DNA from 4 places in the Pseudoalteromonas sp. NSLLW24 genome. Region 1 is predicted to be linked to each of the others. Evidence: predicted binding sites of a transcription regulator. Region 1 holds the regulator's gene; each other region holds the start of a gene.
The links. Region 1 encodes MetJ, which represses methionine synthesis genes. Its sites were predicted from a motif close to TAGACGTCTAGACGTCTA; they were not measured.

Region 1 (7,498 bases):
CCTTCTTTGACTATATCTGTTGGACTTGCTTGTACGTCAAAACTACTGCGAACAGCTAGCTTAATATCTGTGTTTTTAAGTGGCGATAGTGTTTTTGCATGTAATACAGGGTTACCCAAACGAGCTAATAAATTAGCCTGTCCACGGCAAATTTTGCCGTATTTAATCGCTTTTTTTACCTTTCGAGGATCAGTGCTATACACTCCCTGTGTATCAGTCCAAATACATACTTGCTTAGCATTGCAATAATTTGCAAGTAGTGTTGCACTGTAGTCACTCCCATTTCGGCCAAGCGTTACTGTCTCGCCTTTGATATCTGCGGCAATAAACCCAGTAACAACATTTATTTTATTAGGCAAAATTAACTGCCCACATTGCTGCGCATTTTGCGCATGCATTAATTCGCCATCATTTAAGGTAAAAAGAGTACGTGCATCTTCAGCGCATGCCTCAATATTTAGCTGCTGTAAATAAGTAGCGAGTAAACGTGCTGACCACAGTTCGCCATGTGCAAGTAATGCAGCCTCTTTTAGCTGCTCAGCTTGAGCAAGTTCTGCAATATAGCTAAGCTCGGTATTTAGTGTTTTAAGTGCACTTCGTTTTAAATCAGCTTCTAATAACTGCTCTATTAAATCACTTTGATGGTTATTTAACTGCAGTAAAATATCAGCTACTGCTTGAGTATCTTGTTTTTGATAGCTTTGCCAAAGTAATACTAGCGTATCGGTTGTCTTACCCGCAGCCGATACCACCACACAATCACCCGGTTGAGTATGTGTAATTATTATTTTTGCTACGCTTTGGTATCGCTCACTTGAGCTTAAACTCGATCCACCAAATTTATGTATACAGTTAACCATATTAATCACCAAAGCGCCGGACGAGCTGCACTTAATTTAACGTTACCACCAGAAGTGCCTGCTCCTTTGCCTACACGGCCAACATTTTTATTTTGCCCTGGTTTTACAAGTTCAAACACTCGTTCAAAATCAGCGACTAAATCGTGTATATCTTCAATACCTACCGAAATACGAATAAGCGTATCGCCCACACCCGCCTCTAAACGTGCTGTTGCCTCCATACCTGCGTGCGTCATAGTTGCAGGGTGACAAATTAAGCTCTCTACGCCACCTAGTGACTCAGCTAAACTAAACGTTTTAAGGCTAGTTAAAAATGCTGCAGCGTCATTTATATCGCCTTTAATATCAAAACTAACCATGCCACCAAAACCAAGTTGCTGTGCTTTAGCCAGCTCATGTTGAGGATGTGACTCAAGACCTGGGTAGTAAACTTGGCTTACATATTCAGAGCTTTCAAGGTACTTAGCTATTGCCAGTGCATTTTCTTGATGCTGCCTTAGGCGCACATTTAAAGTACGTAAACCACGAAGCGTTAAATAGCTATCAAAAGGCGCACCCGTAATACCAATGTTATTAGCCCACCAAGCAAGCTCATCGCCTAACTCTTGTGTTGCTGCAATAACAGCGCCGCCTACTACATCTGAGTGTCCGTTAATGTATTTAGTGGTTGAATGCACCACAATATCTACACCAAACTTAATAGGGTTTTGTAAGGCAGGCGACAAAAACGTGTTATCTGCAGCCACCAATGCACCGCATTGCTTAGCCACATCGGTAACCGCTTTAATATCTGTTAAACGAAGTACTGGGTTACTTGGGGTTTCTATCCAAATAAGCTTTGGTTTAATTACTAAAATTTGTTGAAGGCTTTCTTCTTTTGTTAAATCTAATATTTCGAGCTTTAGTAGTCCGCGTTTTTGTAAAGATGTAAATAAACGATAGCTGCCACCATAACAATCATGTGGAATTACTAACCTATCGTCACTATTAAGTAGCTGAGTAGCTAAATGCACGGCAGCCATGCCTGTAGCTGTAATTATGCCACGAGCGCCACCTTCAAGCTTAGCAAGCGTCTCAGCTAAAATATCACGATTAGGATTACCGCTACGACCATAATCATACTCACGCTTAGTATCAAAGTCGGCAAACGAATAAGTAGTCGATAAATAAATTGGCGGTACCACCGCACCATGATGTTTATCAGCATCAACGCCGTTACGTACAGCAATGGTCGCTTTGTTTTTTTCGCTCATATTCGTCACCTGATTAATTTGGATGTTTAGACGTCTAAAAGAGTAAGTTATCCGTTTTGATAAGTCAAAGTATTTTAAAGCTCTAGATGGCTAAAAGTAGAAGGGGCCTCTGCGAATAACACATTTTAGCTCACAAAAGTGTGCTTATCTTTACACCTACGATAGGCTTATTAAGATAGATCGGTATCTATTATTTGACTATCTTTTTTAAATCGATAGAATTTCACGCATATTTACACGCTTTTTATACCGTGTGAGAAATTAATAATCTGAGGCAACGATACATCTTATGGCTAAATGGAATGGTGAGTATATTCACCCATACGCAGAACACGGTAAAAAATCAGAGCAAGTTAAAAAGATCACCGTTTCGATCCCGCTAAATGTATTAAAGGTATTAACTGACGAACGTACACGTCGTCAAATCAATAACCTTCGCCATGCTACAAATAGTGAATTGCTATGTGAGGCATTTTTGCATGCTTTTACTGGCCAACCTTTACCAAATGACGATGACTTACGTAAAGATAACGCCGAAAAAGTGCCAGAAGAAGTTAAAAAAATAATGCAAGAAATGGGTCTAGAAGTACCCGTTTTAAACGAAGAATAAATATTACAAAGACAAAAAAACCTCAGTAATTACTGAGGTTTTTTTATGTCTAAATTTTATTGTATAGATTTACTGCATATAGTTTTCAGGTAGCTCAATTTGTGCAACACCTGACTCAATAGCAGCAAGTGCAACAGCTCTTGCTATACGCGGCAGTAAACGTGGATCCATTGGTTTTGGAATAATATACTGCGCACCAAATTCTAGTTTATCTACTCCAGCGGCTTTTAAAACTTCTGCAGGTACTGGCTCTTTGGCAATACTTCGAATAGCACCTACTGCAGCAATTTTCATTTCATCGTTAATAGCACTTGCACGTACATCAAGTGCACCACGGAAAATAAACGGGAAACATAAAACATTATTAACTTGGTTAGGGTAATCAGAGCGCCCTGTTGCCATGATTAAATCGTTGCGTGCGCCGTGCGCAAGTGCAGGATCAATCTCAGGATCTGGATTTGAACATGCAAACACAACTGGTTTTGCAGCCATTAGCTTTAAATCTTCAGCCGCTAATAAGTTAGGGCCAGAAACACCCACAAATACATCCGCATCTGCAATTACATCTTGCAATGTACGCTTATCGGTATTATTAGCAAAAAGCTGTTTGTATTCATTTAAGTCATCGCGGCGGGTATGAATAACACCTTTGCGGTCAAGCATATAAATGTGTTCACGCAGTGCACCACACTTAATTAACAGCTCCATACACGCAACAGCGGCAGCGCCTGCACCTAAACATACAATAATTGCATCTTCAATTGACTTACCTTGTACTTCTAGCGCATTTAACATACCAGCAGCCGTTACAATGGCAGTACCGTGTTGATCGTCATGAAAAACAGGAATGCTACAACGCTCTATTAATGCTTTTTCAATTTCAAAACACTCTGGTGCTTTAATATCTTCAAGGTTAATGCCACCGAATGTGTCGGCAATATTGGCAACCGTATTAATAAAGTCTTCTGTTGTTTTGTGCTTAACTTCAATATCGATAGAATCAAGCCCTGCAAAACGTTTAAACAATAATGCTTTACCTTCCATTACAGGCTTAGACGCTAAAGGACCTAAATTACCAAGGCCTAGAATTGCAGTACCATTAGTAATAACCGCAACCATGTTACCTTTACCAGTATATTTATAAGCATTTGCAGGATCTGCAGCTATTTCACGTACAGGTTCGGCAACACCTGGGCTATACGCAAGTGCAAGATCATGAGCCGTTTCAGCTGGTTTTGTAAGCTCAATGCTAATTTTACCTGGTACGGGATGTGAGTGGTAATGTAGTGCTTGTTCACGAAAGTCAGACATAACGCGATGGTATCCTGCAATTTAAGTTAAAGTGAGAGATGGAGTCTTGGGGTACGATACCCTTATTATTTTTAAATTCCAAGCAATATCAGGTCTATCCTGTTATATGCTATATCCTTTAATTTTAATAGGTTTTTCAGTAACTTTGCAGGATTATATCGACATTTAATAAATAAAAATTCACCTAAAAAGTAAGTTTTAAGGTGCTATTATACCTATCAAAATCTTATAAAATGTATACTTAAAGTAACAGCATAAACTTAGAATAACAGCCTACTACCCTACTTTAAAAACAGATAAGCCCACGTTAGCTACTTTTATCAACCTAGTTAAAAATTGTACTATTTAAAATATAGAGAATATCTATCGATTTGTCTGTAAAGGATTATGCATACTCAGAATAAGAATAGGAAATAGTTATGCAAAAGGAGGGGATAGTTAAAATCAACGAAATAATACCAATCTGCTTATATATGGGGTCTATTTAACGTTAAGAAAATTACGCTAGAACTAGGCAAAAATTTTTGTATCTAGTTGTTCTAAATAAAAAATTTTTAACGACGTTATGGTGCAATTTAATTCGTTAAATTGCTCAAAGATTTATGTAGGTTGGTTTAAGATAATAAATAACAAATTTTAGGCACAAAAAAAGCACCCTAAGGTGCTTTTTTTAACTAAACAGCAATAATTACTTCTTGCTGGCAAGTGCACCGAAGCGCTTGTTGAAGCGATCAACACGTCCGCCAGTGTCTAAAACTTTTTGCTTACCAGTGTAAAACGGGTGACACGCAGAACATACGTCTAAGTGAATGTCTTTACAAAGAGTTGAGCTAGTTTCGAATTTATTTCCACATGAACATGTTGCAGAAATTACTTCGTACTTAGGGTGAATACCTTCTTTCATAGGAACCTCTAGTTAAGGCCGCATCGCTCTCCAAACCCGGAGTTTGGCACCATACGTCGTTAAAACAAATTTGTTGGTGGCGGATTTTATCCAACAACCTCCCCCCACACAAGTATTTATTTATATTTTTGCCAAAAAAGTGAACAATCTCTTTCTCAAGCACTATTGCTAGTAGGTTTTTAGCGTTATTTTTAGTACATTACAGCATTAATTTTACGGGTTGAGTTGTTATGAGTTTTGTTGAAGTTGCTATTAAAGTTCCGCTTCCACGCACCTTTGATTATAAAATAGAAGAACAGCTCAGTGGCTTATCAACTCCTTTACTACCTGGCATGCGGGTTTTGGTACCTTTTGGTAATCAAAAAAAAGTAGCGGTTGTTCTGGGTATTAAAAGCAGTACCGACGTCCCTTTAAATAAAATTAAAAATATTATAGAGGTAATAGACGACGCCCCTATTTTAAGTGCCCAGCATTTAGAACTCCTTAGCTTTACTGCCCGCTATTATTGCTATCCATTAGGCGAAACTATTCATATAGCGCTACCTGGTGCACTTCGCCAAGGTGAATCGCCTGATAAAACCAGTATTAATATGGTTGCCCTGACAGAAAAAGGTGCAAAAGTACCGTCATTAAAAGCTAAAACACAGCTCAACCTATTAAAGCAGTTATCGCAATCAGGTAAGTCATCATTAACGGAGTTAAAAGCACTGGGCTTTAGTAAAAAAACAATAGATAGCTTAATAGATAAAGAACTCATAACACAAACTATTGAGCACGATAACCAATGGCAAAGTGTTGCTCCAACCGTCGGTAGTAAACCAGTACTTAATAAAGAACAAGCGGTTGCTTGCACAGCTATAAATCAAAGTACTGGCTTTAGCAGCTTTTTATTAGAAGGCGTAACGGGCAGCGGTAAAACCGAAGTGTATTTACAGTGCCTAGAAGAAGTACTCAAACGTGGCGAGCAAGCCCTCGTACTCGTGCCCGAAATCGGCCTAACACCACAAACCGTAAACCGTTTTCGCCGCCGCTTTCCTGATACACCCATTATGCTTTGGCACTCTGCACTTACCGACAACGAACGCTTACAAACATGGCGCTTTTGCGAAAAAGGCAGTTGTGCGATAGTTATTGGCACACGTTCGAGTATTTTTCTGCCATTTTTAAAACTCGGTATGATTGTTGTTGATGAAGAACACGATTCATCATTTAAACAACAAGATACGCTTCGCTATCATGCCCGCGACTTAGCTGCTTACAGAGCTTTTCAGCATAAAATTCCGCTTATATTAGGCAGCGCCACACCCGCGCTTGAAACACTTCACAAAGCAATTAATAACAAATACCAGCTGTTAAGTTTAACCGAGCGTGCGCAAACAGCGACTGACAACCAGTTTAAGTTACTCGATATGAAAGGTCAGCCCGACCAAGCAGGTATTGCACATGCAAGCCTTGCTACTATGCGTCAGCACTTAAATCGCGGTAAACAGGTTATGGTATTTTTAAATCGTCGAGGTTTCTCTCCAACCCTTATTTGCCATGAGTGCGGTTGGTTGAGCGAGTGTAAACGATGCAGTACCAGCGCTACATTTCATAAAGCGATTGGGCAAATGATCTGTCATCACTGTGGCGACCAGTACCCTGTCCCTCACCAATGCCCTGACTGTGGAAGTACGCAAATATTTCCTAACGGTAAAGGCACAGAGCAAATTGAAGAGTTTTTATCGACCGAATTCCCTGATACACCTGTTACTCGTATAGACCGCGATTCAACTCGCCGTAAAGGTAGCCTTGAAAAAGCACTTGATGAAATAAACCTAGGCGGCGCACGCATTTTAGTGGGCACACAAATGCTTGCCAAAGGCCATCACTTTGCAGATGTAAGCCTTGTTATAATTTTAGATGTAGATAGCGGCTTATACTCATGCGACTTTAGAGCAACAGAACATTTAGCGCAATTAGTCACCCAAGTAGCGGGGCGTGCTGGACGTTCAGGTGAGCCTGGCCAAGTGTTATTACAAACACACTTTCCAGAACACCCTCTTTTGCAAGACTTAGTTAATAATGGTTACCAAGACTTTGCCCGCTTTGCTCTTCGTGAGCGCGATGATGCTGACTTACCGCCCATTACAAATATGGCCATTGTGCGTGCACAAGGGCATAGTATTAAACTAGTCGTCGATTTTTTGACGGATTTGGTTCCTGTGAATGGGGTATCTGGTATACAATTGCTCGGTCCGATCCCTGCCCCACTTGAAAGAGTCGCAGGTATGTATCGTTTTCAATTGCATATTCAAGCGCAAGATCGTCGCATATTACATCAGTACCTTGCGCAAATGGTTGATTATTTAAGTACCAGTAAACTTGCACAAAAAGTACGCTGGAGCTTAGACGTAGACCCTATAGACATGATTTAGGTTAAGGCCAAAATAACACCATGGCACAGCACGATTATATTAATAAAAAGCCTGCAGGCAGAAACAGTAAAAAAAACGCACCCGCTAAAAAACCATTTCCTATTCTTTTAGCCGTTATAGCCATCTTACTTGTAGGTGGTTTT
Region 2 (7,498 bases), on a different contig from region 1:
TGCCTCGTATACCTAATTGCTGTGCTATTGCATCGGCTTTTACGGCTGTTTTAAAAGTATAACCTCTATCGCTAAGCGTTTTAGCGGGAGTAGCATCGTCATCTTCTTTAAAGCTCACGGCAATAACTTTTAAGCCCATATCATCAATTTTTTGAAGTGCTGGCTGCAGCTTTTTACAGTACGGACACCACGTTGCCCAAAAGTGCAAAACGTAAGGTTGACCTAATAAATCTTGAGTATTGAGTGTAGATCCATCAGCCATTTGTAAATTTAATGTAGGTAACTTAGGGTATGTTTCTTGCGTACTTTCTTCTTGCGAATAGCTTGTAAAGCTTATAAAAATTAGTGCGATGGCAATAAATAGTTGCTTCATAATATGTTCGTTCTTATTTTACATATTAAATAAGAACGGGAATTTAACATTTTTATTTCAAACTAAAAGCGAGCTGCTTGCTCAACAACAATAGCGTGGCGTTTAGCAAGGCGAAGATGGTCTTTATCGTATCCTCCACCTATTACTGTGGCTACGGGTGTGTTGTGTTCAAGGCAGCGTTTTAGCACTAAATGGTCGCGCTTAACTATGCCATCCCAGCTGATATCTAATTTACCCAAGCCATCGCCTTGCCAAATATCAACGCCAGCATCGTAAAGTACCAAGCTTGGGTTTAGCTCTTTAAGTAAATAACTCAAGGTGTCGTCAACTACGGCAAGGTATTCGTCGTCTTTCATATTATCGGCTAAGCCAATATCTAAATCGCTAGCGGATTTTCTGAAAGGGAAGTTTTTTTCACAATGGATAGAGCAAGTATAAGCGTATGCTTGATGCTGTAACATTGCGGCTGTGCCATCACCTTGGTGCACGTCTAAATCAAAAATAAGCACGTTAGTTACTTCACCCGATTCAATTAAAGTTTGCGTGGTAAAGGCTAAATCATTAACCATGCAGTAGCCTGAGCCAAAATCGGTATGCGCATGGTGTGTACCACCGGCTAAGTGGCACGCTATACCATGTTTAAGTGCTAAACGAGCTGTTTGCAAAGTGCCTTGAGGTGCTGTAAAGGTACGTGCCATAAGCTCTTTTGACCAAGGTAGGCCAATGCGACGCATTGCTTTTTCATCTAAGCGGTTATTCCACAAATCATGTATGTAATTTTCGCAGTGTATTAGCTCAAGTGGCTCTGGCGTGCCTAATATTGGCTCAACCAGGTTATCGCCAATCAAACCAAGCTTTGCTACATGCTGATATAAATGTGCAAACTTACTCATTGCAAAACGATGCTTTGGATCGAAATTAAACGAGTAGTTAGGGTGATACACCAAAGGTAAATGTGGATTTAAAGTCATGTTTGCACAAGTTAAAAAGTTTGCACTATGGTAATCAACTAATCCAAATGAGTCTATTCTTGCGTGTCGTGAATCAACATAGCGAGTTCGCGATGTAATAGTTCGTCATCAGCTAAGTTTAGCTCTATTAAACGCTTTAAATAAGTAATGCTGTCTATATCAATATGGTGGCATTTTAAACCAATATGATCTGCTTCTATATGGCACACCACAACCTCCATTTTTATTTCTATTTCGCTTTGAGGCAGCGAAAAACGCAGAACAGCTTGGCTATTTTGGTTGCCAATAAAAGCATCACATTTAGTGATTAATGCGCCATGCAAAGATACATCAAGTAATTTACATGGGTATTGGTGATCATTAAAAATTACTTGTGCATCGGTTGAAAATAAAACACGAGAAAACTGACGACGATTTTGCATAACCTAATTTAGCCTTACTGTTTTTATAATAAATTAAGCATAGCGGGTAATTCTCTACATGCTAGCAGGATATGCTCCTGTAATGCTGGTGGCATAAAAAAGCCCCGCATAAATGCAGGGCTTAGTATTACTGTAATAAATTAGCTACAGTAAATATTAACCAATTTTTTTGTACTTAATACGTTTAGGTTCAGTTGCTGCTGCACCTAGTGTCTTTTTAAGCCACTCTTCGTATTCAGTATAGTTACCATCAAAGAAGTTAATTTGACCTTCGTCGCGGTAATCTAAAATGTGCGTAGCAATACGGTCAAGGAACCAACGGTCATGCGAGATACACATTACACAACCAGGGAACTCTAAAATAGCGTTCTCTAGTGCACGTAGTGTTTCAACGTCCAAGTCATTGGTTGGCTCATCGAGTAGTAACACATTGCCGCCAGCTTTTAATAACTTAGCAAGGTGTAAACGGTTACGCTCACCACCTGATAGGTCTTTAACAAACTTTTGCTGATCGTTACCTTTAAAGTTAAAGCGACTTACATACGCACGGCTTTGGAACTCAAAGTTACCAATTTTTAGTACGTCTTGGCCGTCTGATATTTCTTGGAAAACAGTTTTGCTTTCGTCCATACCGTCGCGGAACTGATCAACAGTAGCAAGGTGTACGCTTTCGCCAACGGTAATGCTACCGCTGTCTTGCTTTTGCTCACCACTGATCATTTTAAACAGCGTTGATTTACCCGCGCCATTAGCACCAATAATGCCCACAATGGCACCTTTTGGCATGCTAAAGCTTAAATCGTCAATTAAAACGCGATCGCCAAAACTCTTACGAAGGTTAGTTACTTCAAGCACTTGGTCGCCTAAACGTGGGCCAGGTGGAATAAACATCTCGTTAGTTTCGTTACGTTTTTGGTAATCAGACTGCTGCATTTCAGTAAACTGAGCCATACGTGCTTTTGACTTAGCTTGACGACCTTTAGGGTTTGAACGAACCCATTCAAGTTCTTGCGCAATTGATTTTTGACGTGCTTTTTCAGATTTTTGTTCTTGCTGTAAGCGCGCATCTTTTTGTTCAAGCCAAGAAGAGTAGTTACCTTCCCATGGAATACCTTCACCACGGTCAAGCTCCAATATCCAACCCGCTACATTATCAAGGAAGTAACGGTCATGCGTTACCGCCACAACAGTGCCTTCGTAATCGTGTAAGAAGCGCTCTAACCATGCAACCGACTCAGCATCCAAGTGGTTAGTTGGTTCATCGAGAATAAGCATGTCTGGTTTTTCAAGCAATAATCGACATATAGCAACACGACGACGCTCACCACCTGAAAGGTGCTCAATTTTAGCATCCCATTCTGGTAGGCGAAGTGCATCAGCAGCACGCTCTAAAACGTTGTCGATGTTATGACCATCGTGCGCCTGAATAACAGCTTCAAGTTCGCCTTGCTCTTTTGCAAGTGCGTCAAAGTCAGCGTCTTCCATGGCGTATTCGTTATACACTTCGTCAAGACGTTTAAGTGCGTGTTTAACTTCGCCAACAGCTTCTTCAACAATTTCACGAACTGTTTTGCTTTCGTCTAAAACAGGCTCTTGCGGTAAATAACCAATTTTTGTACCAGGCTGAGGATGTGCATCACCTTCAAAATCTTGGTCAACACCGGCCATAATACGTAGTAACGTAGATTTACCAGAACCGTTTAAACCAAGCACACCAATTTTAGCACCAGGAAAAAAGTGTAACGAAATATCTTTTAAGATAGTGCGCTTAGGTGGCACAACCTTAGATACTCGACTCATCGAGAATATAAATTTATCAGGTAAAACCATGGAGGAAAGCCTTCAAATAATAATAAAAATTTCAATGTTGTATTGTAGTGGCTGACAGGTGAAACAGTCAACGAATGCTGTATAGAACAATACGCTTACCTAAGCGGTACTTTGTTTTGATTGCTCGTTTAAAACACTACTATTACAGGATTTCTATTATGTAAAATTCTGTAATCTATTGTTTTATATTGTTCAAATACATTCCATTTTTAACAAAAGTGGTACAGTATATTTACAAGCTGTAAAGTATAAGCAAGTTATATAGGCAGGCCACACTTAGTTTGTTGTTAAACATCACATTATTAAATATTACAAAGATTTAAAGGAATGAACATGAAAATAGTTACAAAGTTAGGAGCGTTACTTTTAGGTTTATACTCATTTTCGAGCGAAGCAGACATACTCCACGTAAATGGTTATTACCAAGGAATAGGGATAGGGTCTACGCAAATTGATGTATACGAGAGTGATAGCATACAGTTTACAACGCTTTATGGCCGGTTTGGATATCAGTTTTCGCGATACTTTGCATTAGAAGGGCGTATAGGTTTTGGGTTAAATGATGAGTCAACTCCTCTAAACGGAATTGTTTATACTCAGAACCCACAGGACGGTTCGCTTAGCTCAGAATTCATTAAGAGCGAAATCGATTCAAGCCTTGATTTGCAAACAAGTATATTTGTAAAAGCTAATTATCCAATTTCATCTCGAGCTGATGTGTTTTTATTTGGTGGCTATGGTAGAAATAAATTAAGTTACAATGAAGGCGACTTAAAAAACCTTGCAGAATCAATAACTGGTACAGATACAAATTCTACGTTAATAACTGAGCAAAACTACGACGAAGGCGGCGTAACGTATGGAACTGGCGTTGACTTTAGGTTAACTCAACGCTGGCAATTAAGCGCTGAATACCAATATTTTGATACAGATGAAGGCGATATTTACGCACTTAATTTATCTGTGGTTTACCGTTTTTAACTGTATATGCGCTACTCGTTTTTAGTAGCGCTACTTCAAAATATTAAAGCAGGTTATTTTATAATAGAGGCGTTTTTCCTCATACATACCACCTCGGTAAATCCTAATTTAATAGAATGAATAAATTTCATTTAGACATCTATACATCTAGAGGTTGATATTTTTTACTTTCAGTTCATAATTAAGCTTCGGTTTTTATGAGCAGGAGTAAAGTATGCCAATTACAGTAAAAGACGAGTTGCCGGCAATTGCACGTTTACGTCAAGAAAACGTATTTGTAATGCCAAAAACACGTGCAAAAACGCAAGAAATACGCCCAATGCGTTTGGCTATTTTAAATTTAATGCCTAATAAAGTAGAAACCGAAGTTCAGTTTATCCGCTTGCTTGCCAACTCGCCTTTGCAAGTAAACGTAGAGCTGCTGCGCCTCGACACTCACCGCAGTAGTAGCAACTCAGAAGAGCACCTTGATACCTTTTATCGTTATTTTTCTGAGGTTAAAGACAACAATTACGATGCGTTAATTGTAACCGGTGCGCCACTTGCTCATTTAGAATACGACGATGTAGCGTATTGGGATGAGTTAAAAGTCATTATTGATTGGGCTGAGCAACACGTTACCTCTACGTTATTTTCGTGCTGGGCAGCACATGCAGCGCTATATCACCGTTACAATTTAAAACGCGATTTAAAAGACGACAAACTGTGTGGCGTATTTACTCACCAATGTTACTTTGATCACGGCGCACTGACTCGCGGATTCGACGACACCTTTTTAGTACCGCACTCGCGTTATGGCCACATTGATATAAATAAAATAAACGCCTGTGATGAGCTAGTTGTACTGGCTGGTTCTGAGCGAGTAGGGGCTTACTTACTTAAAAATAAATCGGGTAGCCAAGTGTTTATAACCGGTCACCCAGAGTACGACGCCGACTCGCTAAAAGCAGAATACGACCGCGATTGTAAAAAAAGCCCTAATGCACCAAAACCCGAAAATTACTTTCCGGATGACGATGCAACCAAACAACCTTCAAAAACGTGGCAAAGCCATGCTTTTTTACTTTTTTCGAACTGGTTAAATTACTACGTGTACCAAACCACACCGTATGATATTAATTTAGTTAGCCAAGACGTGAGGACTAACAACTATGCCGAATAACGCTCCTACAAATAATAAGCAAGCCGAAATAAGCGCCGCATTAAAAGAACGCATTTTAATTTTAGATGGCGCTATGGGCACCATGATCCAAGATCATAAGCTAGAAGAAGAAGACTATCGCGGAGAGCGTTTTAAAGACTGGCATGTATTAATTAAAGGCAATAACGATTTATTAAGCCTAACCAAGCCCGATTTAATCACTGATATTCATCGTGGTTTTTTATCAGCGGGCGCCGATATTATCGAAACCAATACGTTTAACTCGACCACTATTTCGATGGAAGATTACGACATGGCAAGCCTAAGTCGTGAAATAAACCTAGAGTCGGCTAAATTAGCACGCGCCATTTGTGATGAATTTACGGCTAAAACGCCAGAAAAACCACGTTATGTAGCCGGTGTTTTAGGGCCGACATCTAAAACGTGTTCAATTTCGCCAGACGTAAACGATCCGGGTTACCGAAATGTCACCTTTGACAAGCTGGTTACTGCGTATATTGAATCAACACTTGCATTAATGGAAGGCGGCGCCGATTTAATACTAATCGAAACTATATTCGACACCCTTAACGCAAAAGCCGCCTCGTTTGGCGTTGAAGAAGCCTTTGAGCAAGCAGGGCGTAAATTACCAGTTATGATTTCGGGTACTATTACCGACGCCTCTGGCCGTACGCTTTCGGGGCAAACAACCGAAGCATTTTATAATTCTATTCGCCATATTAAGCCTATTTCGATTGGCTTAAACTGCGCGCTTGGTCCTGATTTACTGCGCCAGTATGTAGAAGAGTTATCGCGCGTGTGCGAAACCTTTACATCGGTACACCCTAATGCGGGCTTACCAAATGAGTTTGGTGAATACGACTTAGAAGCGGGCGATATGGCAACTGAAATTATCGATTGGGGTAAATCGGGCTTTATTAATATAGTAGGCGGATGCTGTGGCACCACGCCTGCGCATATTCGCGCTTTTGCAAAAGGTTTAGCGGGCGTTAAACCACGCCAACTACCAGAGCTTGAAGTACGCATGCGTTTATCAGGCCTTGAAGCCTGTAACTTAAATTAAGGAGCCAGCATGACCCAACAAATAGCAGTATTTACTAATGTCGGCGAACGTACCAATGTAACGGGTTCTGCCATGTTTAAACGTTTAATCATGGAAGAAGACTTTGAAGCCGCGCTAACAGTGGCACGCGAACAAGTAGAAAACGGCGCACAGGTTATTGATATAAACATGGACGAAGCCATGTTGGACTCAAAAGCCGCCATGGTTAAGTTTTTAAACTTAATAGCCTCAGAACCTGATATTTCTCGCGTACCAATTATGGTCGACTCCTCAAAATGGGAAGTAATAGAAGCAGGCTTAAAGTGTATTCAAGGCAAGGCTATTGTTAACTCAATATCGTTAAAAGAGGGCGAAGAGCCGTTTACTCGCCAAGCTAAAATAATAAAACGCTTTGGTGCAGCCGCTGTTGTAATGGCGTTTGATACCGACGGGCAAGCCGACACGGCAGACCGTAAGTTCGCAATATGTGCGCGCAGTTATAAAATATTGGTAGAAGACATTGGCTTTGCGCCAGAAGATATTATATTCGACCCTAATATATTTGCCGTAGCCACCGGTATTGAAGAGCACGACAACTACGCCGTAGAATTTATTGAAGGCACTCGCCGCATTAAACAAAATTTGCCGCACTGTAAAGTGTCGGGCGGTGTATCAAATGTATCGTTTTCGTTTAGGGGTAATAACCCCGTGCGTGAA
Region 3 (7,498 bases), on a different contig from region 1:
AAATAACGGCCATACCGGCAAGTGCCTGTAGTATTAACCAAATATTTAGGCCGTGTTTGGATTGCTTAAAGCCAAGTAGTTTATGAGACTCGTTAAGCGTGCGGGCGTAGCCATCTAGCACGGTGAGTGTAGTGCCAAACATACATAAAAAGGCGATTGCTGATACAAGCGGCCTTGCCCACTCGCCTATTGTTAATGCGTACATATCAATAAGCTGCTTGGCAAACGCGACACCGCCGAGTTCTATACTACTGGTTTGCCCGTACTGCACTAATACACCTAAGCTAAAAAATACTAAGGCTAAGCCTGCTGTAAGCCAGTAACCTACGTTAAAATCGAACAAGCCTTGGCTTTTAGACACTGTTTGTTGCGCTTGTTTTTCTTTTAGCCATAAAGAACTTAATGCAGATATTTCGATAGGGGCAGGCATCCAGCCCATTAAAGCCACCATAAAGCTAAGCATGGCAAGTTCATACGGTGAAGGCCCTATGTAATCAGCAGGTGCCATTGGGCCGTTACTAAATGCAATGGCAAGGGCAATCAAAGTAGCGAGCGTAAGCAGCCCCATAATGCCTTTGGCAACGTTATCTAGCGCTTTAAAGTGCCCAAGTAGCAATATAACTAAACATACCCCCAACAGCATCCAACAAAGCAAGGTTACTTCAATCACAATAGGCAGCGCGTAATGCAGTAAGCTTGCGGTAAGCAGTAATACACCGGCAGTATTAACTACAGCAGCTACAATGTTTAAACCAATAAAGCTGTAAAAGTAAAACGGGCCTTTGCTTTTATAGCCCTCCACTAGGCTATTTTTAGTAGCGAGTGTGTATTCCATCCCAAAGCGAAAAAACGGGTACTTTAAAACATTAACAACGAGGATAAGCCAAAATAATTGCCAGCCAAATATTGCCCCAGCTTGCGTAGAGGCAACTAAGTGAGATCCGCCAATAGCGGCTGTTGCCATTAGGATCCCAGGGCCAAGCGCACCTAGTCGAGACTTCCATACTGCTTTTGTTGTGTGCATTAATTTCTCAAAATATGTGTGTTGTGTGTTCTTTTTATTAATTTTTATAATTAATAAACTGCAAGAACGCATAACTTACCTAAATTACAGGCAATAAAAAAGAGCCACACGGCTCTTTTTTACAATACTTTGTGACTAAATTTTATTTAAGATCCATCTCTTGGATGATCTCGTGTGCGATTTCAGGTGTAGTGCTAACAGGCTTTTCGTGTAAGTTTGCTTTTATCTGCCCTTTTCGATGTTTTAGTGCCGCATCGAGTTTTTTAGCTGCGCTTGCAATGGCTGGGTACATAACTTCGTTTTCCCCTTTTACCGATATGCGCGTGCCTTCGTAATTAGTGCTAATTTCAGCTTGGATTTTATGATGCTCTTTAGACAAAATAATATCGAGTGCAATAAGCGATGGAAAATGGCTCTCGATTTTTGAAAATTTTTCGTTGATGTGCTCTCTAATAGAGTCAGTAACTTCAACATGGTGACCAGAAAGATTAATTTTCATAGGGTATCCTTTTATTTGTTACCTCATAAATAGTATTGGGGGCTATTTAGATTAACACAAGGAAAAAAGAGAGATATTTGAGGTTTATTTGCGGTTTTTGGTGATTTAAATCATGCGTTGCGCAAAGTTTATGCAAAGCCCATGTTGCATGGGCTTTCAGACGTCTAGCTGTATTGATTAATCTGTGTACGAACAACAGTAGTCAGCAAAATCAGATACTTTTACTTTAAAGCTTACATTTGCATCAACATTAAACGATTCACCTGCGTTAAATGTTTTCCACTCACTCGCCTCTGGTAATAAAATATCCCATTGGCCAGCTAAAAGCTCCATGCATTCTTTTTGGTTTGTATCAAAAACAAACTCACCTGGTTGCATAAAGCCTAACGTTTTCGCTTCGCCATCACCTAAAATAACGGTACGGCTTGACACTTTTCCGTCAAAATATACATTGGCTTTTTTTACTACACTTACGTTATCGAACTTTGGCATTTTTAGCTCCTGCTATTAATTTAAGATTATTATTTATAAATTTTATCGCACTACCTTGCCTGATAGCTTACTTTCTTGCAAGGAAAGCAGCATTGATCAAGGTGAAGTTGCTTCATGTAAGGGCATAAAAAAACCCGCAACATGTGCGGGTTTTTCAATTACTTACTTTATTTAATCAAAGCGATTAAAAAAGCTCGTTTGCTTTGCTTACAATGTTTGCCACTGTAAAACCAAAGTGCTCAAACAGCTCGCCTGCAGGCGCCGACTCACCAAAGGTAGTCATACCTACTACTGCGCCGTTTAGGCCTACGTACTTGTACCAGTAGTCAGCAATACCTGCTTCTACTGCTACGCGGCGTGAAACAGATGCCGGTAATACGCTTTCTTTGTATGCTGCGCTTTGATCTTCAAAGGCATCAGTACATGGCATAGATACAACACGTACCTTTTTACCTTGGCTGCGTAGTTCGCTTGCTGAATCTTGTGCTAGTTGCACTTCAGAACCTGTTGCAATAAAGATAATCTCTGGGTTGCCGTCACAGCTAAGGATGTAACCACCCTTCTTAACATCTGCTAATTGCTGTGCGTCACGGGCTTGTTGCTCAAGACCTTGGCGAGTAAAGATTAACGATGTAGGACCGTCTTTACGCTCAATAGCTTGTTGCCATGCAATTGCCGATTCAACTTGGTCACATGGACGCCAGTTGTATAAGTTAGGCGTTAAACGCATGCTTGCAATTTGCTCTACTGGTTGGTGAGTTGGACCATCTTCACCTAGGCCGATTGAATCGTGCGTGTATACAAAAATGCTTGGTTGCTTCATTAATGCAGCCATACGTACGGCATTTTTTGCATATTCAACAAACATTAAGAACGTAGCACCGTAAGGAATAAAACCTTTATGAAGGGCAATACCATTCATAATTGCCGACATACCAAACTCACGTACACCGTAGTAAATGTAGTTACCGCTTGCGTCGTCGTGCGTTAAACCTTTAGAGCCATCCCAAATTGTTAAGTTTGAGCCTGCTAAATCGGCTGAGCCACCCATGAATTCTGGTAATAACGGACCAAATGCGTTTAATGCATTTTGCGATGCTTTACGAGACGCTGGGTTTGCAGGGTTTGCTTGAAGTTGCTCAATGTACGCTTGAGATTTTTCAGCCCAATCGCCAGGAAGTTCATTGTTAATACGACGCTTGTATTCTGACGCTAGCTCTGGGTATGCTTTTGCGTATGCTGCAAATTTTTCGTCCCAGCTTGATTCAAGCTGTTGACCTTTTTCTTTGCTATCCCATTGTGCGTAAATATCATCAGGAATTTCGAACGCATCGCCAGTCCAACCTAAGAATTCGCGAGACGCTTTAATTTCGTCATCACCTAGTGGTGCACCGTGACAATCGTGGCTACCAGATTTATTAGGTGAGCCGTAACCAATAATTGTCTTACAACAAATTAGTGATGGCTTATCGGTAATGCTTTTAGCTTCTGCAATTGCAGCACTAATAGCATCGCTATCGTGGCCATCAACACCACTAATTACATGCCAACCGTATGCTTTAAAGCGAGCCGGTGTATCATCTGTAAACCAACCTTCTACTTCGCCATCGATTGAGATGCCGTTGTCATCCCAAAATGCAACAAGTTTACCCAGACCTAATGTGCCTGCAAGTGAACCTGCTTCATGAGAAATACCTTCCATAAGGCAGCCATCGCCCATAAATGCATAGGTAAAGTGATCAACAATATCGTGACCTTCACGGTTAAACTGTGCAGCTAGCGCTTTTTCAGCAATTGCCATACCTACGGCATTTGTGATCCCTTGACCTAGTGGGCCCGTAGTAGTTTCGATTCCTGGTGCATAACCATATTCAGGGTGACCTGGTGTTTTAGAATGCATTTGACGGAAGTTTTTAATTTCGTCCAGTGGTAAGTCGTAACCACTTAGGTGCAATAGAGAATAGATAAGCATTGAACCGTGGCCGTTTGAAAGAATAAATCTGTCACGGTCAGCCCACTCTGGATTCGTTGGGTTATGTTTTAGATAATCGCGCCATAATACTTCTGCGATATCAGCCATGCCCATAGGGGCTCCAGGGTGGCCAGATTTGGCCTTTTGTACTGCGTCCATTGACAAGACGCGAATAGCATTTGCAAGTTCTTTGCGAGATGGCATGAATTCTCCTACCTTATATGTGTATTTGCGCGGGTATTTATGTGTTTGTTTATGTAACCAAATAACTTGGATACTGTTATATATCCATTCTTACTTATTGTGGGGGCGGTGTGCAATTAAAAACCCCAGAAAAGGCAGCATTATGAATTTTTTTTGAGACTAGAACGACATTCGTAATTTTATTTAGACGTCTAGGCGTAAAAACACTATGCAATGCGTTTTGTTTTCGATAAAATACGCCCCTTAATTTTTTAGCGCTAATACCGACATTTGTGAAGCGCAATATTTGTGAGCAGAAATACAATGGCAAAACATTTATTTACTTCTGAATCTGTTTCTGAAGGTCATCCGGATAAAATCGCCGATCAAATCTCTGATGCGGTACTTGATGCAATCCTAGAGCAAGACTCTCAGGCTCGCGTAGCGTGTGAAACTTACGTTAAAACCGGTATGGTTATGGTTGGTGGTGAAATCACTACTAGCGCATGGGTTGATATCGAAGAAATTACACGTAAAACAATTCGTGACATTGGCTACACAAATTCAGACATGGGCTTTGATGCCGATTCATGTGCAATTTTGAACACTATTGGTAAACAGTCTCCTGACATTAACCAAGGTGTTGACCGTACTAGCCCAGAAGAGCAAGGCGCTGGCGACCAAGGCTTAATGTTTGGTTACGCATGTAACGAAACAGAAGTACTAATGCCTGCTCCAATTACTTACTCACACCGTTTAGTACAGCGCCAAGCGCAAGTACGCAAAAGCGGCGAGCTTAATTGGTTACGTCCAGATGCAAAATCTCAAGTTACTTTTGCATACGAAAATGGCAAACCTGTAGGTATTGATGCTGTTGTACTTTCTACTCAGCACAGCGAAGACATTTCGCAAAAAGATTTAGTAGAAGCTGTGATGGAAACAATCATCAAGACGGTACTCCCTGCAGAGCTTATTACAAGTGCAACTAAGTTTTTCATTAACCCAACAGGTCGCTTTGTAATTGGCGGACCAATGGGTGACTGTGGTTTAACTGGTCGTAAAATCATTGTAGATACATACGGTGGTATGGCTCGTCACGGTGGTGGTGCATTCTCTGGTAAAGATCCATCAAAAGTTGACCGTTCAGCAGCATACGCTGCACGTTACGTTGCTAAAAACATTGTTGCTGCTGGTCTTGCTGACAAGTGTGAGCTACAAGTTTCTTACGCAATTGGTGTTGCAGAGCCTACTTCTATTAGCGTTGAAACGTTTGGTACAAGCAAGCTAGAAGAAAGCCGTTTAATCGAGCTTATTCGTGAACACTTTGACTTACGTCCTTACGGCTTAATTCAAATGCTTGATTTAGAGCGCCCTATCTACCTTCCTACAGCGGCTTACGGCCACTTTGGTCGTGACGAATTCCCTTGGGAACGTACAGATAAAGCAGACGCACTTCGCGCAGCTGCTGGCCTTTAAGCCAAAATTGTTGTAGTAAATTAAAAACGGCCCTTTTAAGGGCCGTTTTTGCATCTAAAACTTATTCGCTATATTGTTTGTAGCGCGTCTACAAAATAACTATTAAATCGACCTCGAATTCTTTTGTACTTTAGGTATATACTCATTTCATTATAAAAGCTTTAGGGACAGTTAAATGGCCGATAACTTTCGCGTTATATTTGCAGGACTTGCCGATAACGTTGACATAAAAACAGCATGTACAAATTTAGCTGCAAAATTAAAAACGTCAGATGAAAAAGTAGCTCTTTTTTTTAAAGGTAAGCCACTGTTTGCACCAAGCGATAAAGACAAAGCGTTAAAACAGGCTAAGTTACTAGCAAGCTTAGGTATTAAAAGTAAGCTGCAAGCTGTTTCAAATGCAATTCAAAATAGCTCCCCCGCAGCTGCAAATAACAACCAACGTGACGAACGTATTTTTGATGCACTCGATTACATCACTAGCAGCTTAATTCGCCTTGAAGAAAAGCTAGACGAGTTAGAGCAACGCCTTCCTGAAGCTCAATTAAAAGCACCAGACGAAAGTATTGACGAATGGCAAGGTGACGATCTAATGCTAGATGATGATTTAGCGCCTCCTAAAAAACGCAGTAACTTACTTTTATATTCATTGATTGCAACTGCCACCATTTTGCTAGTCGTACTGGCTGTTTTTTTAATTTTTCCCGATTTATTCTCTTTTTAAGAATGGTTAATTAATTTAATGAGCAATAAACGCGCAAAAATAAGAGCGAAAATTCGTAACACCCGTAAAAACTTGTCAAATAATCAGCAAATAATTGCTGCGCAATCGCTAAAAATGAATTTTATTCAACATTTAAAAAGCGAAAAAACAACGAATTCAAAGCATATTGCCATTTACTTGAGTAACGATGGGGAACTAGACACTTCATTGTTAATTAAAGAATTATGGAGTTTAAACCATACCGTTTACCTACCTATAATACACCCATTCAATGGCGCTAATTTACTATTTCAGCGCTATGAGAAAAACTCACCCATGAGAGCAAATCGCTATGGTATCTTGGAGCCTAAGCTGAACTGCTCTCAAATATGCCCATTACCAGTGCTTGATTACCTCCTTATGCCATTAGTTGCATTTGATAAACAAGGTAATCGCCTAGGAATGGGAGGTGGGTTTTACGACCGGACATTGGCACGTTTACACGAACAAAATTGGCAAAAACCACAACTAATTGGCCTTGCACATGAATGCCAAAAAGTTGAGGCTCTACCAATCGAGTCGTGGGATGTACCACTTAAAACCATTATCACCCCAGATAAAACATACTGTTGGTAACAATTAAATTTGATTACTAACCGCATATTTCTGACATACATGAGCACAAAGCAATGACACAAGATGAATTAAAAAAAGCAGCTGCTTGGGCAGCACTCGAGTTTGTAAAAGAAAACACTATTGTAGGTGTGGGTACAGGCTCTACTGTTAATCACTTTATTGATGCCCTTGGTTCAGTAAAGGACACTATTGTAGGCGCTGTATCAAGCTCAGAAGCCTCAACCGAGCGCCTACAAGCGTTAGGTATTGAAGTATTTGAGCTTAATAACGTTGCTGCTTTAGATGTATACGTTGACGGCGCTGACGAAATAAACGATCAAAACGAAATGATTAAAGGTGGCGGTGCAGCCCTCACTCGCGAAAAAATAGTAGCCGCTGTAGCTAAACAATTTGTGTGCATTGTAGATGACACCAAATTAGTAAAAGCATTAGGCGACTTCCCGCTTCCGGTAGAAGTTATTCCAATGGCTCGCAGCTACGTTGCACGAGAATTATTAAAGCTTGGTGGTGACC
Region 4 (7,498 bases), on a different contig from region 1:
GAAAGTATTCAATGTATGCGTAATCGCCATAGTTCATGCCGCGAGTTTCACGAATGCGCTCATATAAAAAGCTGTTAGAACTACGGTGCTCACCAAAGTACGAACGCACAAGCCAAAGGGCTGTCCAGTCTTCGCTACTTCTTATTGTATCAATAGGAAAACCAAACGATACCGCTGTCGATTGCGCCGACTTTTCTACAATAGTTGCATGATGACCTTTAAGCGCTGGTGCATCAGGAATACTTAAACGGCTTTGCTCACCTTTTGGTAGCGTTGCAAAATCGCTCATCATTTTAGCTTTAAGTTTTGCAGGCACAGCCCCAATTAAGCCAACCGTGAGTTTAGATTGCGTAAGCTCGCTGTTATAAAACGCTTTAACATCATCTAACGTCAACGCTTCTAAATCCGAAATATCACCGTAGTTGTAGCTTTCGTAAGGGTGATTTTTGTAAAGCGCACTGTATAGCACTTCTTTGCCTAGCTCTTCATCGTTAGATGCTTTTAAGCCTGACTTAATGCCGTCGATCATTTCTTTTTTAAGGCGTTTAAAGTCGTCATCTCTAAAACCTGGATTTAGTAATTGATCGCTCACAAGTGTATACCACTGCGCCGCATTATCTTTATGAATACGCCCTTGAAACGACAGCATTTCTTTATCTATTTGATAGCCAAAGCTACCCGCAAGCGGATAAAGTGCTTTTTGAATATCTTTATAGCTTGTCGCCTCTGAGCCACCTTGTGCAAGCATAGCCGCAGTTAACGCAGCAACACCTTTTTTACCTTGTGGGTCGGCAGCCGCACCGGTATTGAATAAAAAGTTAACATCAATTAATGGCGAGCTATTCGTTTTATCAAGCACTTTAAATACAGGTGCCGCAGGTGCTTGTTTAAGCTTTGCAGTAAGCGCATTTAAATCAACTTCTTGCTCAAAACTTGGCGCTTTATCAAGTGCCGACATCGTTAATGTGGTACGTGCGTTATCAGTAAAGTATTTATTAGCAACGGCTTTAATATCTGCGCTGGTAATGTTATCTGCCGATTTATACAGCTGGTTTATAACCTCAGGATCGCGCTCAAAATGCATGTAGCTGGCAAGGGTTGATGCAATCGCTTGCGACGAATCTAAGCCATTAATAAAGCTGTATTTAAGGTTCGATTTTAAATCACTCAACTTTTGTTCATCAACAAGCTCAGTGCGTGCTTTTGCATAAGTGCGGTTAATGGCATCGCGCGCAGTGGCTAAATCGTCTGCGTTTTCTACTTTAACAAATACGTGTAATAAACCCGGATCTTTAGTCTCAGGGTTATAGGTAAACATTTGGCTGGCAATTTGTTTGTCGACCACTAGCTCTTGATATAAATCTGAATTACTTGAAAAATAAAGCTGTGAGATTAAATCAAGCGCCGCTCTGTCTTTTTTAGCAGGCTCCCACGCAGCGCCTTTGTAGGATACAAGTAACCAATGCCCTGGTAGCGCTTCATCTTGCTGGTGCAAATATTTTGGTGCTTGTTGAACAGGCTCTGCTTTAATGTCAGCAACATAGTTACCCTTTTTCCAGCTGCCCCAATGCTTTTTAACCATTGCCATTGTTGCTTGTGGCTCTACATCGCCCACAATGACAAGTGACACATACTCTGGCTTATAAAATTTAGCAAAAAATTCTTTACCGTACGCCATTTGGTCAGGCATGGCTTCTATGTCTTTAAAAAAGCCCATAGTGGTGTGTTTATACGTGTGCTTATCAAACGCTTCTTCGCGTACAGCGCTTAATAATTTACGAATTGGGCTCGCGTTGTTTTTTAAGTACTCACCTTTTACCGTTTGTGCTTCTGTTCTAAATTGCTCTTCGGTGTAGGTTAAGTTTTGAAAAATATCAGCTTCAAGCTCAAGTACTTTATCAAGATGCTGCTTTGAAAAGTTTAAATGGTAGTTTGTAAAATCGTTTGTTGTATAAGCGCGGTTATCAACACCTGAATTTTTTAATATGTCTGAATACACATCTTCAGGGTATTTTTGTGAGCCTTTAAACATCATGTGTTCAAAAAAGTGAGCAAAGCCTGTTTTGCCCTCTTCAACTTCGTTACGCGATCCAACCGATACCGGAATTTGCAGCGACACTACATCAGGGTAATCGGTTTTAACAACCATTACACGTAAGCCGTTTTCTAGCTCTTCAATTAAATAATCTTGCGAAAAAACACGATCATCAGCTTTATTTACTTGTTTTTGTTGTGCTGTTGTTTGCGTGCTTTGGTTTTGTTGCATGGCGCAACCCGTTAACGCCAGCGATACCGCTAAGCTGGTTGCTAATAATTTAAATTTCATTGTTGTCCCTTTTTAAATTGAGCAAATTTGTTGTCAGATTTAACACTAACTCACCCTCGATTATGCCCCAAAGCCAATAAATATAAGAGCCCCAAGGGAATTTATTATGTAAACAACTGTGTCAATTATAAATAATGGGAACAAGCACTATGAATAAACATCATGTTAGTTGAAAAACTTTCACTAAATAAATCTATCTAGACGTCTAAATGGCTGCTATATTAAATCCATCAAAACAAACTTAGCTGGAATGAGGATTATGGCTTTATCACTAAAAGAGAAGATAGTGGACACCAACCAAGGTGTTTATCTTATTGGTACTACCCCGCCTAAAATTGGCACCGATAAAGCGCAATTAAAAATCATTGCAGAAAAGCTATTAGGTCGCTTACACGAAATTGAATACGACGGCGTGATAATTTACGACATTCAAGACGAAAGCAGCCGAACTAATCAAGACCGTCCATTTGCGTTTAAACAAACCGTTGATCCGCGTGAATACAGCCATTTACTTCGTAATTTATCTGCACAAGATGTAATTACTTATAAAAGTGTGGCGCAGCGTGGCGTAGGCGAATTTAAAGATTGGCTAAGTGAAACTAAAAACGACTACGATTTACAAAATGTTGTATTAGTAGGTAGCCCGTCATCAATAGGCGATATAAAGCTAAGCCTGCCAGATGCTTATAAAGCAATGGCTGAGCAATCAGATGATTTCTTTTTAGGTGGCGTTACGATTGCCGAGCGCCATTCAAGTAAACGAAATGAGCACGAACGATTAATAGAAAAAACAGCACAAGGTTGTCAGTTTTTTATATCGCAAGCTGTTTACGATGCACAAGCGACTATAGAGCTAATTACTAGCTACGCACGTACATGTAAAGCACAAGGGATTACACCTCAACGTATTATATTAACGTTTACCCCGTGCGGAGGCGAAAAAACCTTAGAGTTTATGCAATGGTTGGGTATCTCAGTGCCAGAGGCAACTAAATGGCGCATGCTTGATGCAAACAATACATTAAGCGAATCAGTCCGTATTTGCCGCGAAAACCTCGACTTAATACTTAAAAGCTGTGCGCATTTAGATGTACCGCTGGGCTTAAATATTGAAAGCTTAACAAACCGTAAAGAAGAAATTGACGCGTCAATTAATTTATACCGTTTATTAAAAGCCATTATGGAATTGAACCTTGCGGAAAAGCTAATAGCTTAAAAGCTAGGTTAGAGCTAATTAACACCCTTCTTGGCAAGCCTCATGGCTTGCTTTTTTATGTCCGTTCTTTGAAAAATTAATTAATAAATACAAGTGAAAATTTGTAGCTTAAGCTATTTATTGAAGGTGTTTTTGGTTATTACTCTCAAGCCTTTTTAAGGCAAACCCCATAGAGGAGCACATAACACCAAAAATTATCCCCTCATTAGATATAAATCTAATGCTAGGGACGTTTCAAATAAGCTTATTATTGCTAAGGAAAAAATAAAACCCATCGCAGAAGAAACCAACCAAGTTTGTGTGGCATGAGTCATGACGAACCTCCTTTTATTATTGTGCTTTTTTAGCGAGCTTATACGCTTGTTTATTTTTATACATTGCGTGGTCTGCATCATTTAATAGCGCTTCAAAGGGCTGCTTTTGTTTATTAGTAAAACTATAACCAATACTAAGCGATAAATCGCAAACGTCTTCTTTGAGTAAAGCTTTTGAATACTCAGTCGAAATTTTATCCATAATGTAGTTAATTTTACTCTTATCGCTTACTTGCATTACTGCAACAAACTCATCGCCACCTAAGCGTCCTACTATATCAGCATCTCTTAAATGCGTTTTTAGCGTATCTGCCAATATAATTAAGGCTTTGTCGCCCACCTCATGACCAAAGGTGTCGTTTAATTTTTTAAAGTCGTTTATATCAATAAACAAACAGCATACGTCAAAGCCTAAACGTAGCGCTAAGTTAAGTTTTTGCTGGGCTAATAAGTTAAGTGCTCGGCGGTTATAAATATTCGTTAATGAGTCTAACATGGCTATTTCGCGCATTTGCTCATAGCTATACACAAGCGCTAGGTCGTCTTCAATCAAATCGCGTAGTTGTTCTATGAGTTCAAAATATTCATCGGTATAGCTTGTTATTTTAGTGTCTTTTAAACATAACGTGCCAAACACTTCGCCTTCAGGCCAATGAATAGGTAAACCTAGGTAGGATTCAACACCGTCTTCAACTACTTCTGGTAGGGTATTCCATGTATCGTTATTACTTGCATCATTAACATATAATGTATTGTTAGTTTCAGCTACGTGGCGACAAAACAGAGGTGTTTGAGGAGGAAGTATAGGATTGGTCTCAAAGTTAGAGCCACCTTCGTTACTTCTAATAACAACGCGATAGCCTTTGCTTGTTGCCTGAACTATATAACCAGACGGGGCTGAAAAAAGCCCCGTTATAAGGTCGATTGTTTTTTGCCATTTATGCAAAGATATTTGGCCATCAATACCAGAAAATGCCCATTGATCAATTTCAAACATTGCTTTACCTCGGCTATTTAGTAGCTCCAGTATAGGCAAAAAAGCAAAGTAAAAGCTATTATTTACGACGTCTGCTTGGCTCTCTTTTACCAGTGATGCGTTTTTTATCGCGATCTTTTCGCGACTTGTTAGTATTTTTACGATTATCTTTTGGCTTTTTATTAGGATCTGGCTCGTAACCTTCTAACCACTGCGGCGTTAAACGCGTATCGAGTAGTACTTCAATTTCTTCTAGCAGCCATTGCTCATCAAGACTTACCAGCGACATAGCAAGTCCTTGTTCACCAGCACGACCTGTACGGCCAATACGGTGCACGTAATCCTCGGCAATGTAAGGTAGTTCAAAGTTAATTACGTATCTAAGTGTAGAAATATCTAAACCACGCGCAGCTACATCGGTTGCAACAAGTACGCGTGTAATACCTTCTTTAAAGTTTTGCAATGCACGGTCGCGTGCGCCTTGCGATTTGTCGCCATGGATTGATTCGGTTTTTAAACCGTCTTTACACATTTCTTTAGCAAGCTGATCAGCCATTTGTTTTGTGCGAGTAAAAATAAGCACTTGGCGCCAGTTTTTCATACCAATCATGTGCGATACAAGTTCGCGCTTACGATCCTCATCTACAGCGTAAATAACTTGCTCTACTTCAACGGCTGCTGAGTTACGTTTATCAACTTCAATTAGCTCTGGGTTTTTAAGTAACTTTTTACTGAGTTCAAACACGCTGTCATCAAACGTAGCTGAAAATAGTAAAGTTTGGCGATCGCCCGGGATATGTCGCAATATACGTCTAATTTCATCAATAAACCCCATATCAAGCATGCGGTCAGCTTCGTCAAACACTAAGGAGTCTACGCTTGAAAGTACCACACTGCCTTTAACTATATGATCAAGCAAACGCCCAGGTGTTGCCACTATAACTTGCGCTGTTTTAAGTGCTTTTATTTGAGGGCCAATACTTGCGCCACCATAGGCTAAAGCGCCATTGATATTAGTGCCTTGTGCGTACTTTTCAAAGCTTGCAAATACTTGCTGAGCAAGCTCACGGGTTGGCGTTAAAATTACAACGCGGGCAAGGCCTTGCTCATCTTTTTTAGGGGTATTTAAAAGCTTATGTAATAAAGGTAAAACAAAGGCGGCGGTTTTACCCGTACCTGTTTGCGCGCTGCCCATTACATCACTTCCGGCTAAAATAGGCGGAATAGTTTTAATCTGAATTGCGGTAGGTTGAGTGTAATTATTTTGCTCAATCGCTGTTAATAATAACGGGTCGAGATTAAGTGATGAGAACGTAGTGGCAGACATAGGCTTAGCTTTAAAATAACAAAGAGCGCTATTGTACGCATATTACTGTACTGCGTAAATTAACCAGTCCAGAAAAGTATTTAATCGTGGTTGCTCACTTTCACTTTAGCGCTAAAAACAATAAAAAAGGCGCTAAATAACAGCTGTATTTAGCGCCTTTTATAATTTGCTGTAGCTTTAAGCTGGCTTTAGTGTCGCTTTACGCTCGTTGTAAAACGCTATTAAATCGTCAACTGTTGCTTGGCAGTATTCGCGTATACCCGAAACTACCATATGCTTTTCACCACTACCTACTTTAACGCCGTTTTCTAACAGGTTAAAACGTAGTGTAATTTTTCCGCGCTTACCGGCATACTCAAAACTAGGCTCTGCAAACTCAAGTTCTGGTTCTGTAATATCAAGATTATCAAGGTTGATAAGCATTGATTCGTAAATAATCATTGGGCGAGCAGGGTTAATCATTACCTCTTGCTTACCCATTAATGGAATAATTACATGCGGGAAAGTAGTACCAGAAAACTCAACATAATTTTTTATTAGGCTATTAGTCAGTGCTGGGCATTGGCTGGTTTTACCTTTGCGCTTTACCTTTAAAATAACTTTTTCGCCATTGGTTACATCAAACTCATCAGCCCCTTCAGGGAAGTTAAGTTTGGTGTTTTCATCAACCATACCGGCAAAAGTAAATTCCATTTGTTCACTAATACCGTAGCGGTCTAGTACCAATGAAAAAAGTAAGTCTCCTGGCGCGCAAAACTTTTTGGCATCTTTGTCGTGAAGTGGATTGTAATCGTCAGCAACGCATTTAGCGAATCGACAACCTTGCTCACGAGAGATAGAAACATAATCAGCATGCTGCTGAAAAAAAGGACTTAACATAGTTTGTTCACTGCTTAAACTGCTTATAACCTATCTATATTACCAGAAAAAAAATACTGAGAGGTCGAATCTGTTAGATTAGTTGCTAAATAAAACAGAGCAATAAAAAACAATGACCTTTTATTTATTAGCGCTATCAATTATATGTGTTTTTCCGTATTGCAAAATATCAATAATGCGACAACCCCTTTGGCACTACTTACTAGCTTTAAGTGTTGTAAGTGCATATTTTCAAGGTTATATAAATTTATATGCTCTGCTGAGCACTGGGCTTTACGTTGTTTTATACTACTGTGTGCTAAATACAAAGCAGGCAATAATACGCGCTACTTTAAGTACTGTGTTTATAGTTTCCTCATTAGCATTAGCACTTCATTGGGTGCCTGGTTTTAATAACCTCCCTATTGTTATAAACGAGCGTATTACAAGCGATGCGATTGCATTTACTCTTTATGCTAAT

Region 2: a site for MetJ is predicted at 4,710-4,727, ahead of I6E72_RS03980 (homoserine O-succinyltransferase). Genes of this name have one in related genera too.
Region 3: a site for MetJ is predicted at 4,376-4,393, ahead of metK (methionine adenosyltransferase). Genes of this name have one in related genera too.
Region 4: a site for MetJ is predicted at 2,525-2,542, ahead of I6E72_RS01710 (methylenetetrahydrofolate reductase). Genes of this name have one in related genera too.

The regions. Positions count from the first base shown of each region.
Region 1 covers NZ_JADYWQ010000007.1:22,953-30,450, reverse strand. Annotated here, with positions in the region: gene metL (bifunctional aspartate kinase/homoserine dehydrogenase II) at 1-860, opposite strand, end outside; gene metB (cystathionine gamma-synthase) at 866-2,113, opposite strand; gene metJ (met regulon transcriptional regulator MetJ) at 2,403-2,723, shown strand; gene I6E72_RS09020 (malic enzyme-like NAD(P)-binding protein) at 2,793-4,034, opposite strand; gene rpmE (50S ribosomal protein L31) at 4,723-4,938, opposite strand; gene priA (primosomal protein N') at 5,169-7,355, shown strand; gene I6E72_RS09005 (SPOR domain-containing protein) at 7,376-7,498, shown strand, end outside.
Region 2 covers NZ_JADYWQ010000003.1:148,672-156,169, forward strand. Annotated here, with positions in the region: gene I6E72_RS03955 (TlpA family protein disulfide reductase) at 1-373, opposite strand, end outside; gene I6E72_RS03960 (histone deacetylase family protein) at 436-1,344, opposite strand; gene I6E72_RS03965 (PilZ domain-containing protein) at 1,398-1,766, opposite strand; gene ettA (energy-dependent translational throttle protein EttA) at 1,923-3,596, opposite strand; gene I6E72_RS03975 (outer membrane beta-barrel protein) at 3,930-4,577, shown strand; gene I6E72_RS03980 (homoserine O-succinyltransferase) at 4,792-5,739, shown strand; gene I6E72_RS03985 (homocysteine S-methyltransferase family protein) at 5,729-6,802, shown strand; gene metH (methionine synthase) at 6,812-7,498, shown strand, end outside.
Region 3 covers NZ_JADYWQ010000003.1:45,925-53,422, reverse strand. Annotated here, with positions in the region: gene I6E72_RS03545 (NRAMP family divalent metal transporter) at 1-964, opposite strand, end outside; gene hpf (ribosome hibernation-promoting factor, HPF/YfiA family) at 1,167-1,523, opposite strand; gene ppnP (pyrimidine/purine nucleoside phosphorylase) at 1,701-2,015, opposite strand; gene tkt (transketolase) at 2,200-4,191, opposite strand; gene metK (methionine adenosyltransferase) at 4,495-5,646, shown strand; gene I6E72_RS03520 (hypothetical protein) at 5,822-6,370, shown strand; gene I6E72_RS03515 (5-formyltetrahydrofolate cyclo-ligase) at 6,389-6,985, shown strand; gene rpiA (ribose-5-phosphate isomerase RpiA) at 7,039-7,498, shown strand, end outside.
Region 4 covers NZ_JADYWQ010000002.1:9,559-17,056, reverse strand. Annotated here, with positions in the region: gene I6E72_RS01715 (M16 family metallopeptidase) at 1-2,326, opposite strand, end outside; gene I6E72_RS01710 (methylenetetrahydrofolate reductase) at 2,586-3,542, shown strand; gene I6E72_RS01705 (sensor domain-containing diguanylate cyclase) at 3,873-4,853, opposite strand; gene I6E72_RS01700 (DEAD/DEAH box helicase) at 4,912-6,159, opposite strand; gene I6E72_RS01695 (DUF3581 domain-containing protein) at 6,337-7,038, opposite strand; gene I6E72_RS01690 (CPBP family intramembrane glutamic endopeptidase) at 7,151-7,498, shown strand, end outside.